Regions from separate parts of the Pectobacterium carotovorum genome, predicted to be linked through region 1. Evidence: predicted binding sites of a transcription regulator. Region 1 holds the regulator's gene; each other region holds the start of a gene.
The links. The regulator CRP, encoded in region 1, controls carbon source genes, mostly activating them, when cyclic AMP is high. The targets are predictions, from matches to a motif close to ATGTGANNNNNNTCACAT.
Positions count from the first base shown of each region.

Region 2: glpT (glycerol-3-phosphate transporter) is a predicted target of CRP. The motif match lies at 2,300-2,317, and genes of this name have one in related genera.
Region 3: cdd (cytidine deaminase) is a predicted target of CRP. The motif match lies at 2,286-2,303, and genes of this name have one in related genera.
Region 4: yrbN (protein YrbN) is a predicted target of CRP. The motif match lies at 1,782-1,799, and genes of this name have one in related genera.

Region 1 is NZ_JAXAFK010000005.1:229,465-233,507, forward strand. It holds gene argD (bifunctional acetylornithine/succinyldiaminopimelate transaminase) at 1-1,205, shown strand, start outside; gene crp (cAMP-activated global transcriptional regulator CRP) at 1,364-1,996, opposite strand; gene R9X49_RS19375 (OsmC family protein) at 2,371-2,778, shown strand; gene R9X49_RS19380 (phosphoribulokinase) at 2,892-3,761, opposite strand; gene R9X49_RS19385 (YheU family protein) at 3,886-4,043, opposite strand, start outside.
Region 2 is NZ_JAXAFK010000005.1:93,254-97,296, reverse strand. It holds gene glpB (glycerol-3-phosphate dehydrogenase subunit GlpB) at 1-519, opposite strand, end outside; gene glpA (anaerobic glycerol-3-phosphate dehydrogenase subunit A) at 509-2,176, opposite strand; gene glpT (glycerol-3-phosphate transporter) at 2,491-3,840, shown strand; gene glpQ (glycerophosphodiester phosphodiesterase) at 3,916-4,043, shown strand, end outside.
Region 3 is NZ_JAXAFK010000001.1:965,827-969,869, reverse strand. It holds gene R9X49_RS04220 (GH12 family glycosyl hydrolase domain-containing protein) at 66-860, shown strand; gene R9X49_RS04215 (CidA/LrgA family protein) at 1,088-1,495, shown strand; gene R9X49_RS04210 (CidB/LrgB family autolysis modulator) at 1,495-2,190, shown strand; gene cdd (cytidine deaminase) at 2,363-3,253, shown strand; gene R9X49_RS04200 (NAD-dependent malic enzyme) at 3,462-4,043, shown strand, end outside.
Region 4 is NZ_JAXAFK010000002.1:392,293-396,335, forward strand. It holds gene pnp (polyribonucleotide nucleotidyltransferase) at 1-676, shown strand, start outside; gene nlpI (lipoprotein NlpI) at 817-1,701, shown strand; gene yrbN (protein YrbN) at 1,812-1,883, shown strand; gene R9X49_RS13805 (DEAD/DEAH family ATP-dependent RNA helicase) at 1,876-3,765, shown strand; gene R9X49_RS13810 (luciferase-like monooxygenase) at 3,876-4,043, opposite strand, start outside.

The sequences.
Region 1 (4,043 bases):
TGACACGGGATACTCACGATAAAGTGATTTTGCCAGTTTATGCACCCGCGAAGTTTGTACCCGTTAAAGGTAAAGGGAGCCGCGTCTGGGATCAGGACGGCCGCGAGTATATTGATTTCTCCGGTGGCATTGCGGTTACGGCACTGGGTCACTGCCATCCTGCGCTGGTGAACGCATTGCAGCAACAGGGTGAAAAGCTGTGGCACACCAGCAATATTTTCACCAACGAACCTGCGCTACGCCTCGCCAGTAAACTGATTGATGCCACTTTTGCCGATCGCGTGTTCTTTGTTAACTCCGGCGCTGAAGCTAACGAAGCGGCATTTAAGCTGGCACGTCACTATGCGGTTAAACGTCATAGCCCGTATAAAACCAAGATCATCGCCTTCTACAATGCATTCCATGGTCGGACGCTGTTCACCGTCTCGGTTGGCGGACAGCCTAAATATGCCGATGGCTTCGGGCCTAAGCCTGCGGATATTGTCCATGTTCCTTTCAACGATCTGGCTGCGGTCAAAGCAGTGATGGACGATCACACCTGCGCAGTCGTGCTGGAGCCGATTCAGGGCGAGGGCGGTATTACGCCTGCTACGCCTGAGTTTTTGCAAGGCGTTCGCGATCTGTGCGATCAGCATAAGGCGCTGCTGGTGTTTGATGAAGTGCAGAGCGGGATGGGGCGTACTGGCAAACTATTCAGCTACATGCACTACGGTATTACGCCGGATATCCTCACCACCGCTAAAGCGCTGGGTGGCGGCTTCCCGATTAGCGCGATGCTGACGACGGAAGAGATCGCTTCTGTGATGACGGTTGGGGTACACGGCACCACCTATGGCGGTAACCCGCTTGCCTGTGCGGTGGCGGAAGCCGCGCTGGATATCATTAACACACCGGAAGTGCTGTCAGGCGTGGCGAATCGGCACGATCGCTTTGTTAGTGAACTGGAGAAAATCAACCAGCAGTACGGCGTATTCGAGCAGGTTCGCGGTATGGGGCTCCTGCTGGGGGCAGAACTGAAACCGCAGTGGCATGGCCGCGCAGGCGAGTTTCTGGCTGCTGCAACGGCTCAGGGTCTGATGGTGCTGATGGCTGGGCCGAACGTAATTCGCTTTGTGCCGTCTTTGATCATTGATGAAGACGATATTGTGCAGGGGATGGATAAGTTCGCCAAAGCCGTCGCGCAGGTCGTTAACGCAGCAAACTGAGTGGCGTTCTTAAAAGCGCAGCGATAAAAAAACGTAGGGAACGTTTTTCAACGTCGCTTGCGACGGCCCGAAGGGTGGCGAGCAGGAAGCTCGCCATAAAAAAAAGCGTGAGGCCGAGGCTTCACGCTTTTTTATTGGTAGGGTACAGCGACAGGGATTTAGCGAGTGCCGTAAACGACAATCGTTTTACCGTGCGCAGAGATCAGGTTCTGGTCTTCTAACATTTTCAGAATGCGACCCACGGTTTCACGCGAGCAGCCAACGATTTGCCCAATTTCCTGACGGGTAATTTTTATTTGCATGCCATCTGGATGCGTCATGGCATCAGGTTGTTTGGCCAGGTTGAGTAGAGTTTGAGCAATACGGCCGGTCACATCAAGGAAGGCGAGGTTGCCGACTTTCTCTGAGGTAACCTGGAGTCTGCTTGCCATTTGCGCAGACAGACGCATGAGGATATCTGGGTTAACCTGGATGAGCTGGCGGAATTTTTTATAGGAAATTTCAGCCACTTCACAGGCGGTTTTTGCCCGAACCCAGGCGCTGCGTTCCTGACCTTCTTCAAACAGGCCGAGCTCGCCGATAAAATCGCCCTGATTGAGGTAGGAAAGAATCATTTCCTTGCCTTCTTCATCTTTGATTAGCACTGCGACAGAGCCTTTCACGATGTAGTAAAGCGTTTCTGCTTTTTCACCTTGGTGAATCAGCGTGCTCTTCGATGGATACTTATGGATATGACAATGGGAAAGGAACCATTCGAGAGTTGGGTCTGTTTGCGGTTTGCCGAGAACCATTCGCTATCATCCTCTGTTGTAATTCACTGCGCAAATTACAGGGGTCAGAGTTCCCTGTACGGCGTGTTTAACTGCTAAAAAAATAAAATTCAGTCTAGGCAGAATGACGTCAGGGAATATACTGGAACCACTGTACCCTTGATTTTCCGGTTGCTGCCTTGCCGCATCGTAAACGTGGCTGGGTATATCTGGCCACGCAATCATCTTCTTCGTTTCTGGGTTTGTCCAGAAAAGGTCTATTCTATTTTCGTTTTAACACAGCTTTAAGGACGTGTCTTGTGTTGTCTCGCTTCAGCATGACAAAGCTCTGATTAACGCTGGTTTTTGTACAGTAACGGTATAAATTTTCAAAAAATTTTTAGTGGAGAGGCACCATGCAGGCACGGGTAAAATGGGTTGAAGGCTTAACGTTTTTGGGCGAATCCGCGTCAGGGCACCAGATCTTGATGGACGGTAATTCCGGTGATAAAGCGCCCAGTCCGATGGAGATGGTGTTGATGTCTGTGGGGGGATGCAGCGCGATTGATGTCGTGTCGATTCTGCAAAAAGGCCGCAACGATGTGGCGGACTGTGAAGTGAAGTTGACGTCAGAGCGCCGGTCTGAAGCGCCGCGTTTATTTACCCATATCAATCTGCATTTTATCGTGACGGGAAAAGGGCTGACCGACAAAGCCGTTGAGCGAGCTGTCGCACTATCAGCGGAAAAATACTGCTCTGTGGCACTGATGCTAGGCAAAGCCGTTGAGGTAACGCACAGCCACGAAATTAGAGTGCTGGAATAATCCCTTTCTCTGAGCACTCATTCTGGTCACTTAAGCCTGTTATTAGGGGAAACACAGGGGGAGATTCCCGTCGGGAGGCCTCACCCCTGTGGTCGCCCCGTATATCTTGATGCTTATTCGATGGTTTTCCCTTCAATTAACCGCTGCACCAGCGGTGCCATGATGAGCTCCATCGCCAGCCCCATTTTCCCGCCGGGAACGACCAGCGTGTTGATGTGGGAGATAAACGATCCCTGCAACATGGCGAGCAGATAGGGATAATCAATATTATCCAACCCCTGAAAGTGAATGACGACGAAGCTTTCATCCAGCGAGGGAATCGACTTGGCAGCAAACGGGTTGGAGGTGTCCACGGTGGGCACGCGCTGGAAGTTGATGTGCGTACGAGAGAACTGCGGAGTGATGTAGGTGATGTAGTCTTCCATTGAGCGGACGACGGAATCCATGACCGCTTCACGCGAGTGACCGCGTTCATTGACGTCACGAATCAGCTTTTGGATCCATTCCAGGTTGACGATCGGCACCACGCCGACGAGCAAATCTACATGCTGTGCCACGTCGTTTTGGTCGGTGACCACGCCACCGTGCAGCCCTTCATAAAACAGGATGTCGGTGGGTTCCGGCATCGGCTCCCACGGCGTGAATGTCCCGGGAACCTGATTATAGGGAATCGCTTCATCGTAAGTATGAAGGTATTTACGCGTCTGACCGCGGCCGTGCAGGCCATATTCGATAAACGACTGCTCCAGCAGACTGAAATCATTCGCTTCTGGGCCGAAGTAGCTGATGTGGCGCCCTAAATCACGCGCTTTGCGAATGGCCATATCCATTTCCGGGCGGGTATAGCGGTGAAAGCTGTCTCCTTCCAACTGGGCGGCGCGCAGGTCAAGCTGTTGAAAAATCTTACGGAAGGCCAGGCTGGTTGTCGTTGTTCCCGCCCCACTGGAGCCGGTAACCGCAATAATCGGATGCTGATGTGACATAAGGCGCGTAACTCCGTGATCGCGATGCCCGCGTAGACCGAAGGCCTGCGCACATCCTAAAAAAAGACGTAATTGTCATCATTGTTAGCATGTTTGGCGCGTTCTTTCACGCCTTTCGGCGTGTTCAATAAGGGGCATGTCCTCCGGAATTGAGCTGGTTACGCGGCATGATATTGAGGGTTTCATGTAACTCAGACCACACCAACACCACCTCACCAGATTGGAGTTGGCCGCGAATATCTTCCACTTTCTGCGCCAGCGACCGCTCCTGTTCGCCGTAAT
Region 2 (4,043 bases), 140 kb from region 1:
ATCACTGCGCGCCGCGATCCCCTGTGCCTGGAGCGTACCGGCAACAATTCGGGACTGAAAATCCAGAAAACCGTCGATACCTGCAATCAGCGGATTGTCGCCAAAGCCAGAATCCGGCAGACCACGCGTTACGCCATCGACCGGACTCAGCCAGCAGGCACGAAACTTACCTAGCGGCGTCATGCGCCAGTGGTTCTGCTGATGATTGCCCTGCAAGGAGATAGTGCTGCGTGTCAGCAGCGCCTCAACCTGTGGCAACAGGGCCGCCACTGCCGCCGCACCCATACGGGAATAAGGGTGGTGAGGAGCCTGACGCGCCAGCTCATCCAACGCCTCAAGCGGCTGACTCACGGGCTGCCCGTCAGGGAGATGGGAAAGTAAATCCAGCGCACCGGAAGAAAAATGCAGCGCATTCTGCCCGGCGCTGACAATGGCGCAGCGTTTTCCCTGCTCCGCTAAGCGAATACCGCAGGTCAGCCCCGCGAGCCCTCCGCCAATAATTACAACGTCATAGCGCATGGCGATCCTCCTGACTGTCGCTGGCCGTCAGGCCGCACAAACCCTGATAAATCCAGCTGGTAAACTCGCTTTCACGCAGGGCATTGCCCCACGCAATCGGGCGAATGCCTTTCCAGCGTTCGTTCAAAAACTGACTGAGTTGCGTAAGCGACTGCTCCGGCGTCGCCGTGCCCAGACGGCACAGCAGACCCGCCGCACGACAGGCGCACAGTTCCCCCTGACAGGTGCCCATACCCACGCGAGTACGCCGACGCAGGTCAATCAGGTTATTCACCTGCAACGATTCCACGGCGTAGCGCACCTCCCCTGCCGTCACGGCCTCACATTCGCACACCAGACTGCGGTCCAGACGCTCGCCGGACAGCATTCTTCCAGCACGTTCACCGTGGCGATAAATCGCTGAACCACGCAGCGGGGCCGAGAGCGGTTTTGCCGCAGGATAAGCAGACAGGGCGTGAGGAACGGTTTTCACTTCATCCAGCGATTCAGAACCGGGCAGCGGCGTCTGCGCTGTCGAGCAGGCCACGTCATGGCCCAGCTTTTTGCAGATGGCGTCCGTCACCCACTCCGCCATCAGTCGGTAGGTCATCAGCTTGCCGCCGGTGATCGTGATAAACCCTTCCAGCCCGTCGCGGCTGGCATGGTCGAGCAGCACAATGCCGCGACTTACGCTACGCCCGCTGGGGTCACTGTCATTGGCAACAAGAGGACGGACGCCAGCATAGGCGCGCAAAATTCGCGTGCTCGCCAGCGACGGCGCCAGCATGGAACCTTCGCGCATCAGCGTTTCCACCTCAGCAGGCGTCACCAGCATATTGTCGATTTGGTCGTAGTCGATGTGAGTTGAGGTCGTACCAATCAGCGAAATGGTATCGCCCGGCACCAGAATGTCGGCATCCGCCGGTTTACGGCAGCGGTTGATCACCATGTTGTTGATGCGGTGCCCAAGAATCAGCAGTGCGCCTTTTGCCGGAAACATACGCACGCGCAGATCGGCATATTCCGCAATGTGTTGTCCCCAGATACCGCCAGCGTTGACGACCACCTGTGCGTATATTTCCGTTTCCACACCTTTTTTATGGTCGAAAACGCGCACGCCGGTAACCCGATCGCCCTGACGAATCAGTCCGATAACTTCATGATAGGTCAAGACTTCCGCGCCGTGCTCGCAGGCATCGATCATGTTGGCTGCCGTCAGGCGAAAGGGATCGACAGAACCATCCGGCACGCGCACCGCTCCAATCAGCGCCGGATTAGCCGCGGGTTCCAGCCGCAGCGCTTCCTGCGGATCTATCGCCTGCGCGCGAATCCCCGCCTGCTGGCAGGCGGTAATAAACTGCGCCTGCCAGCCGAGATCGTCTTCCGGCAACGTGATAAACAGACCGTCGGTAGGTTCAATACAGTGGCGGGCAATCCGCCGGAGAATCTGATTCTCTTCAATACATTCGCGGGCAGACTCGCCATCGGTAACCGCATAGCGGGCGCCGCTGTGTAATAGGCCGTGATTACGCCCGGTTGCCCCAGTCGCAATATCATAACGCTCAAGCAACAGGCAGCGCAGTCCGCGCAGGGCGCAATCCCGTGCAGTACCTGCCCCCGTCGCACCACCGCCGATGACAACCACGTCAGTTTCACGCCAGTTCTCGTTTGTTCGCATTGTGTTCTCGCTTAAGGCGGAGGGGATATATGTTGCTATTGGGACACAGAAAGAAGGGTTAATGTTTGATAAAGAGCAAAAACGAACACTAAACGAAAACAAAGGGGCGTTTAAAAACAATAAGTGTGATTTACATCACTAAAACCACACTGTGGAATTTTCCGATTCTGTTAACATGAGCGCAAAAATCGTCACAGTTTCATAAAAGTGTAACATTAGCGTCATGAATCACACTCATTTGCACGCTAGCCCCTTACAATAACGTTCGTAATAGAACAAAAAAGCTATCGTTTTTTTTCGCATTGGAGATATCTATGCTGAGTATTTTTAGGCCCGCCGCCCACCAGCCACGCGTGTCGCAGGATCGTGTCGATCCCCTCTATCGCCGTCTGCGCTGGCAGATCTTCATGGGGATCTTTTTTGGCTACGCCGCCTACTATCTGGTACGCAAAAACTTCACACTGGCAATGCCTTACCTGATTGAACAGGGCTTCTCACGCGGTGACCTTGGCTTTGCGCTGTCCGGTATCTCTATCGCCTACGGCTTTTCCAAATTCATCATGGGTTCGGTATCTGACCGTTCCAACCCACGGGTTTTCCTGCCTGCCGGTCTGATTCTGGCGGCCGCCGTGATGCTGTTCATGGGCTTCGTGCCGTGGGCGACATCAAGCATCGCGATTATGTTCGTCCTGCTGTTCCTGTGCGGTTGGTTCCAGGGAATGGGATGGCCACCGTGTGGACGCACCATGGTTCACTGGTGGTCGCAGAAAGAGCGTGGCGGCATCGTATCCGTATGGAACTGTGCTCACAACGTCGGCGGCGGGCTTCCGCCTCTGCTGTTCCTGCTGGGTATGGCCTGGTTTAACGACTGGAAAGCCGCACTCTACATGCCTGCTTTCGCCGCGATTCTGGTTGCGCTAATCGCATTTGCCCTGATGCGTGATACCCCGCAATCCTGTGGTTTGCCACCGATTGAAGAGTACAAAAACGACTATCCGGTTGACTACAATGAAAAAGACGAAGAAGAACTGACAGCTAAGCAGATTTTCATGCAGTACGTTTTCCCGAACAAACTGCTGTGGTACATCGCTATCGCCAACGTCTTCGTTTACCTGCTGCGTTACGGCATCCTCGACTGGTCACCGACTTATCTGAAAGAAGTGAAACACTTCGCACTGGATAAATCGTCCTGGGCCTACTTCCTGTACGAATACGCGGGTATTCCGGGTACGCTGCTGTGCGGCTGGATGTCCGATAAAGTGTTCAAAGGCAACCGTGGTGCAACGGGCGTGTTCTTTATGACACTGGTGACGATAGCGACCATCGTGTACTGGATGAACCCAGCCGGTAATCCGGGTGTGGATATGGCCTGTATGATCGTCATCGGCTTCCTGATCTACGGCCCGGTTATGCTGATTGGTCTGCACGCGCTGGAACTGGCACCGAAGAAAGCAGCAGGGACAGCAGCAGGCTTTACCGGTCTGTTCGGCTACCTCGGTGGTTCCGTTGCCGCCAGCGCCATCGTCGGCTACACCGTTGACTTCTTCGGTTGGGATGGCGGCTTCATGGTCATGATCGGCGGCAGCATTCTGGCGGTACTTCTGCTGATTGTTGTTATGCTGAATGAGAAAAAACATAAAGCAGAGTTAGCCAACCGCGCTTAACCCGCTCTTGTAAGCATCCCTCTGGCGGCGTCATGATGACGCCTCCTTTCTCTCAACAGAAAGAGGTTTGATCGCATGAACGTTACCGTAACATCCCTACTCTCCGCCCTCGCACTCTCCGTTTCCCTTAGTGCTTCCAGTCACGCGAGTGGCTCCGCTTCATCAACCGACAAAATCGTTATTGCCCACCGCGGTGCCAGCGG
Region 3 (4,043 bases), on a different contig from region 1:
CTGACTAAATACGTGCTAAATTTCAGAGTGAAACATCCCAAGCATATATTAAAAGGAGATTTATTATGCTTATTATGAATACTCATCCGCCGCGTACTTTCCGCACATTGCTCCCCGTACTCTTGTCTGCTTTATTACTCTCGCCATTAACAGTTTCTGCCGCCAGTTCCTCAAAAGACGCAGATAAACTCTATTTTGAAAATAATAAATATTATGTATTCAATAACGTCTGGGGAAAAGATGAAGTAAAAGGATGGCAGCAAACCGTTTTCTATAATAGCCCAACCAGCATGGGGTGGAACTGGCACTGGCCAAGCAGCAGCTCCAGCGTCAAAGCCTATCCGTCACTGGTGAGCGGCTGGCACTGGACTGCGGGCTATACGGCAAATAGCGGATTGCCGATAAGATTATCCAGCAATAAGAGCATCACCAGCAACGTCACCTATTCCATCAAAGCCACGGGGACGTACAACGCGGCTTATGATATTTGGTTCCACACTACCGATAAAGCCAGTTGGGACACGGCCCCTACTGATGAATTGATGATCTGGCTAAATAATACCAATGCTGGCCCTGCTGGTGATTATATTGAAACGGTTTTCCTCGGCGGCAGCAGCTGGAACGTATTCAAAGGTTGGATCAATGCGGGTAATGGTAAAGGCTGGAATGTCTTTTCTTTTGTTCGTACGTCCAATACCAATAACGCCTCGCTCAATATTCGCCATTTCACCAACTATCTGGTGGGAACCAAGAACTGGATGAGCAACACAAAATATATCAGTAGCGTTGAGTTTGGCACCGAGATCTTTGGCGGTGACGGACAGATCGACATCACCAAGTGGAGCGTAGACGTCAAATAACGATTAAGTCATCGCCTTCATTCCTTTCGGTTCAGCCCCGTCCCCATGCGATCGCCGGGGGCTGAACCGAATTTATCCCACCCAGCACGCTTTTTCATTTTCAGTCTGGACGGTCTTGTTCACCCTTTAAGCAAGCGTACCTTCCCTTCCTCAACAAGATTCGTGAGCTGTGGCACGTCAATTCCATTAGCGTTATGATAACCCCCTCAGCTAATCAGGAATTTCCCATGCGTAATACGTTCATCGTTTGCTGGCAGTATTTACGCGCTTTCGCATTGATTTATCTCTGCCTGCTGGCAGGCAATGCGGTATCCGCGTTACTTCCGTTCACTATCCCCGGCAGTATCATCGGCATGCTGGTCTTGTTCACCCTTCTCGCCTCGCAAATTCTGCCCGCGCAGTGGGTGAAACCGGGCTGCCACCTTCTTATTCGTCATATGGCGCTGCTGTTCGTCCCTATCGGCGTCGGCGTCATGAATTATTACGATCTGGTCAGCCAACAGTTTGGCCCCATCGTGGTTTCCTGCCTGATCAGTACCTTTATTGTGATGTTGGTTGTGGGTTTCAGTACCCAGATAATGCAGCGTGAACGAGCCATGGCTGGCGATCGCACGCCGCCGAAGGATAACGAATAATGTTCAGCTATTTGTGGTGGTCTCTGCCCCTCACCCTGATTGTCTTTTTCGCCGCACGTAAACTGGCCGTGCTGACCAGGCTCTCCCTGTTGAACCCGCTGCTGGTGTCGATGGCGATTATTATTCCGCTGCTGCTGGTGTTGAAGATTCCCTACGAGCACTATTTTCAAGGCAGTAAGGTCCTTAACGACCTGCTGCAACCGGCGGTGGTCGCGCTGGCGTTCCCGCTTTATGAGCAGTTACACCAAATTCGCGCCCGCTGGAAGTCGATCATCAGCGTGTGCTTCATCGGCAGCCTGACAGCCATTATCTCCGGCACGCTGGTGGCGCTGTGGATGGGCGCTTCGCCAGAAATTGCGGCCTCAGTGCTGCCTAAATCCGTCACCACACCAATTGCGATGGCCGTCGCCAGTTCTATTGGCGGTATTCCGGCTATCAGCGCCGTCTGCGTAATTTTTGTCGGTATTCTCGGTGCCGTATTAGGCCACAGCCTGTTCAACCGCGTGGGTATAAAAACCAAAGCCGCACGCGGGTTGTCAATGGGCACCGCCTCCCACGCCCTCGGTACGGCGCGCTGTGCGGAGGTTGATTATCAGGAGGGCGCATTCAGCTCACTGGCGCTGGTCATCTGCGGGATCATCACGTCGCTGATTGCTCCGTTTGTCTTCCCCGTACTACTGCACATCGCTAGTTGAGGCCAGAGAGGGACGGTGTGTATCTCGCATCGTCCACTATAAAATTGAGATACATCTCGCATTTAGAAGTTAATTTGCAGTCATTTCATTCAACAAAGAGATTTTGATCACAATTTATTGCTACTCTGCTACCTAACATGACGTCATTGACGGGTAAAAAGAGTAAGCCACTATGCATCTACGATTTGAAAACGCCTTCCAGCAATTACCTGCCAGTCTGCAAGCCGCGATCCGCCCACTGCTCGATAAACCGGATTTCGCCGCCATGCTAACCGCGGACGAAGTGAATGCCGTCTGTGAAGCCAGCCAGTTAGACACCGATGCATTGGCCTTTGCGTTATTGCCGCTGGCCGCCGCCTGCGCACAGGCACCTATCTCGAATTTTCAGGTTGGCGCGATTGCACAAGGGCTTAGCGGTAATTTCTACTTTGGTGCCAACATGGAGTTCAGTGCCGTTCAGCTTCAGCAAACGGTACACGCCGAGCAGAGCGCCGTCAGTCATGCCTGGCTGCGCAATGAGCGGGGATTGCAGGCCGTCACTGTGAACTACACGCCATGCGGCCACTGCCGCCAGTTTATGAACGAATTGCGCAATGCGGCATCGCTGCGTATTCAACTACCGGGTCGCCAGCCTGCCGTGCTCAGCCACTATCTGCCGGACTCCTTTGGCCCCGTCGATCTGCAAATTGATACCTTACTGATGGATGACGTCAACCACGGTGCAACCTTGCAGAATGTGAATGCACTTGCACGTCAGGCGCTGGATGCCGCCAACCGTAGTCATGCTCCCTATAGCAACGCCATTAGCGGCATCGCGTTGGAAACCTCAAGTGGCAATACCTATACCGGGCGCTACGCAGAAAATGCGGCATTCAACCCTAGCCTGCCACCTTTGCAAGCCGCATTAAATCTGATGAACCTTGCCGGTGAAGATCTGTGCACGGTGAAACATGCCGTTGTCGTTGAACGTCGCAATGCGGTTGTCAGCCACTGGGCAATTTCGCAAATTATGCTGGCCGAGTTGGGCTGCACCGACGTTGAACACCACTTTATTGAGGAATAACAGCGGAGGTATGTGCAGGATTTCAGCAAAGGGAAGTGTGAAAAACGAGAGGTGAATCGATAAAGCCTGCATTTCGACTAAGATGCAAGCCATCTGTAACTATTTTAATTAACAATTTCTGTACATATTCTCTGGGTAATTTAAGATCCGCAACAGTTTTTATCGACAACACCTGAGTTTTTTTCTGTTATCCGAAGAGTAAAAAGTCATGGAATTAGAATACGAAAGCAAACGTCCTCTCCATATTCCCTACGCTGGCCCAATCTTGCTTGAATTTCCCCTGCTGAATAAAGGCAGCGCGTTTACCGAAGAAGAACGCGCTAACTTTAACCTGCATGGTCTGCTGCCTGAAGCCGTCGAAACCATCGAAGAACAGGCAGAACGCGCCTGGCGTCAGTATCAGGAATTCAAACACGATATTGAAAAACACGTTTACCTGCGCAATATTCAGGATACCAACGAAACCCTGTTCTACCGCCTGTTGGACGGTCACCTCAGTGAGATGATGCCTATCATCTACACCCCGACCGTTGGCGAAGCCTGTGAGCACTTCTCCGATATCTATCGCCGCGCCCGTGGCCTGTTTATCTCCTACCCTAACCGCGCACATATCGATGATATGCTGCAAAACGCCACCAAACAGAACGTGAAAGTCATCGTTGTGACCGACGGTGAGCGTATTCTGGGTCTGGGCGATCAGGGCATCGGCGGCATGGGGATTCCAATCGGTAAGCTGTCGCTGTACACCGCGTGTGGCGGTATCAGCCCAGCCTACACCCTGCCCGTCGTT
Region 4 (4,043 bases), on a different contig from region 1:
GGGTGACGAAGACCACCTGGGCGATATGGACTTCAAAGTGGCCGGTAGCCGTGAAGGTATCACCGCACTGCAGATGGATATCAAGATCGAAGGGATTACCCGTGAGATCATGCAGGTTGCTTTGAATCAGGCCAAAGGTGCACGTTTGCACATTCTGGGCGTGATGGAACAGGCAATCAGCACGCCGCGTGGCGATATCTCTGAATTCGCACCACGTATTCACACCATCAAAATCAGCACCGATAAGATCAAAGATGTCATCGGTAAAGGTGGTTCTGTGATTCGTGCGCTGACGGAAGAAACCGGCACCACGATTGAAATCGAAGACGATGGTACTGTGAAGATCGCTTCAACCGACGGCGAAAAAGCGAAACACGCGATTCGTCGTATTGAAGAGATCACTGCCGAAATCGAAGTTGGCCGCGTGTATCAGGGTAAAGTTACCCGCATCGTTGACTTTGGTGCTTTCGTCGCCATCGGCGGCGGCAAAGAAGGTCTGGTGCATATTTCTCAGATCGCCGACAAGCGCGTAGAGAAAGTGACTGACTACCTGCAAATGGGTCAGGAAGTACCGGTCAAGGTTCTGGAAGTTGATCGTCAGGGCCGCGTGCGCTTAAGCATCAAAGAAGCAACTGCGCAAACTCAGGAAGCGGCAACCCCGTCTTCTGAGGAATAACGACTGTTAGAAAACGGTCTTATGGCACCTTGTCTGATTATCATGGCAAGGTGCCACGTGTATCGTAAGGGTATGGATGTCCTTGCGTTGAGCGGTCCGGGACAGGATGTTCATCCAATGTTTGTCTTCGGGAGTGGGAAATGAAGCCTTTCTTGCGCTGGTGTTATGTTGCAACAGCACTCATGCTGGCAGGATGCAGCAACACGGATTGGCGTAAAGACGCAGTATTGGCGATTCCGTTACAGCCTACTTTACAGCAGGAAGTGATCCTGGCACGCATGGAACAAATCCTTGCAAGCCGGGCATTAACCGATGATGAGCGAGCACAGCTATTATATGAGCGCGGAGTGCTGTATGATAGTCTCGGGTTACGGGCATTGGCGCGGAATGATTTTTCACAAGCGCTGACGATCCGCCCTGATATTCCAGAAGTTTTTAACTATTTGGGTATCTATTTAACGCAGGCAGGCAATTTTGATGCTGCCTATGAAGCGTTTGATTCTGTACTAGAGCTTGATCCAACTTACAATTACGCGCGTTTAAACCGGGGCATCGCTTTGTATTACGGCGGCCGCTACCTGTTAGCGCAGGATGATCTGCTGGCGTTTTATCGAGACGATCCGAATGATCCTTTCCGTTCGTTGTGGCTGTATCTTGTGGAGCGAGAAATCAATCCAGAGACGGCCAAAATTGCGTTGAAAAAACGCTATGACGACGCCAAGAAAGGGCCTTGGGGATGGAATATTGTCGAATTCTACCTGGGCGGTATCAGTGAAAAAACACTGATGCAGCGTTTACAGGAAGAAGCTACGGATAACACTTCGCTCGCTGAGCATCTCAGTGAAACTGACTTCTATTTAGGTAAGCACTACCTAAGTCTGGGGGACAAGAACACCGCCTTGGCGCTGTTCAAGCTGACGGTTGCCAACAACGTCCATAACTTTGTTGAGCACCGCTATGCATTGTTGGAATTGGCGCTATTAGGCCAAGAGCAAGACGACCTATCAGGATCGGACCAGCAATAGCTGACGAACACGTAATCAGCCTGAAAAACTTCGGTTATCACCTTCACGGGTGAGGGCTTTTTTGTTCGCTTTTTAATCCAATTTGAGCCGGTTCACACTTTTCAATGAAAATGACTGAAAATTTTCACGACGAGTTATGTAGACTGGCCGCCATGTGTAATGAGGCACGTGTACATGACTGATTTAGTAACTTCTTTTGCCGATTTGGGGTTGAACACCTCTATCCTTAATGCCCTGACTGATTTGGGCTATGAAAAACCGTCTCCGATTCAGGCGGAATGTATTCCTCACCTGCTGAACGGTCGCGATGTGCTGGGTATGGCACAGACCGGTAGCGGTAAAACAGCAGCGTTCTCTCTGCCATTACTGAACAACCTGAAACCTGAACTTAAAGCACCACAAATTTTGGTGCTGGCACCGACCCGTGAGCTGGCGGTGCAGGTAGCAGAGGCCTGCAATGATTTCTCCAAACATATGCACGGCGTGAACGTCGTCGCACTGTACGGCGGCCAACGCTATGACGTGCAACTGCGCGCGCTGCGTCAGGGTGCGCAGATTGTCGTGGGTACGCCGGGTCGTCTGCTGGATCACCTGAAACGCGGTACGCTGGATCTGTCCAACCTGAGTGGTCTGGTACTGGACGAAGCTGATGAAATGCTGCGTATGGGCTTCATCGAAGATGTTGAAAACATCATGGCGCAGATCCCTGCTGAACATCAGACTGCGCTGTTCTCTGCGACCATGCCAGAAGCGATTCGCCGCATTACGCGCCGCTTCATGAAAGATCCGCAGGAAGTTCGCATTCAATCCAGCATTACCACGCGTCCAGACATCAGCCAGAGCTACTGGACGGTGCAGGGTATGCGTAAAAATGAAGCGCTGGTACGCTTCCTGGAGGCGGAGGATTTTGATGCGGCGATTATTTTCGTTCGTACCAAGAATGCGACGCTGGAAGTGGCTGAAGCCCTGGAACGTAGCGGTTACAACAGTGCTGCGCTGAACGGTGACATGAACCAGGCGCTGCGTGAGCAAACGCTGGAGCGTCTGAAAGATGGCCGTCTTGATATCCTGATCGCGACCGACGTTGCGGCGCGTGGTCTGGACGTTGAGCGTATCAGCCTGGTAGTCAACTACGATATCCCGATGGATGCCGAGTCTTACGTTCACCGTATTGGCCGTACTGGTCGTGCGGGTCGTGCGGGCCGTGCTCTGCTGTTTGTTGAAAACCGTGAGCGTCGCCTGCTGCGCAACGTTGAGCGCACAATGAAGCTGACTATTCCTGAAGTGGAATTGCCAAATGCTGAATTGCTGGGTCAACGCCGTCTGGCCAAGTTTGCCGCTAAAGTACAGCAGCAGCTGGAAAGCAGCGATCTGGATATGTACCGCGCGCTGCTGACGAAGCTGCAACCGCAGGAAGAGCTGGATATCGAAACGCTGGCTGCTGCGCTGCTGAAAATGGCACAGGGCGAACGTCCTCTGATTCTGCCACCGGATCCTGTGTTCCGTCCTCGTCGCGAATTCCGCGATCGTGATGATTCCCGTAGTGATTCACGTGGCGATCGTCGCCGCGATCCGCGCGATTCTCGTGACAGCCGTGACGGTGATCGTCCGCAACGTCGTGAGCGTCGTGATGCAGGTGAGATGGAGCTGTATCGCATCGAAGTGGGTCGTGATGATGGTGTTGAAGTTCGTCACATCGTTGGCGCGATTGCTAACGAAGGTGATATCAGCAGCCGCTATATCGGTAACATCAAGCTGTTCGCGTCTCACTCGACGATTGAACTGCCGAAAGGTATGCCGGGCGACCTGTTATCACACTTTACCCGCACGCGTATTCTGAACAAGCCGATGAACATGCAATTGCTGGGTGATGCTCAGCCGCATGAACGTCGTGGCGGTGGCCGTCCTGGTGGCGAACGCCGTGATGGCGCAGCGCCGCGTCGCTCTTTCGGCGGTGGTGAACGTCGTGAAGGTAACGGTGGTGAGCGTCGCGAGCGTTCTTTCAACCGTGATAACCGTGATGGTGCTTCACGCGCTCCACGTCGTCGTCCTGCTGACGCGTAAGCTTCACTTCAGCTTGTTTCAATACAGGCTGTTGTAACAACATCGGCTTCAATGCAAAACGACCCGTTCAGGGTCGTTTTTTTTGGCTAAAACAAATCTATCAACGTGTGCTACAGCGTTTGCCGTACATCCATCGCGATCTCAAACGATTGCAGACGCGCCTGATGGTCAAATATTTGGCCATTGATCATCACTTCATCCGCCTGTGTTTCTCGCAAAAGGCTCTGTAATCCATGCCGTACCTTGGTGCGATCGCCAACAATCGACAGTCGTAATGC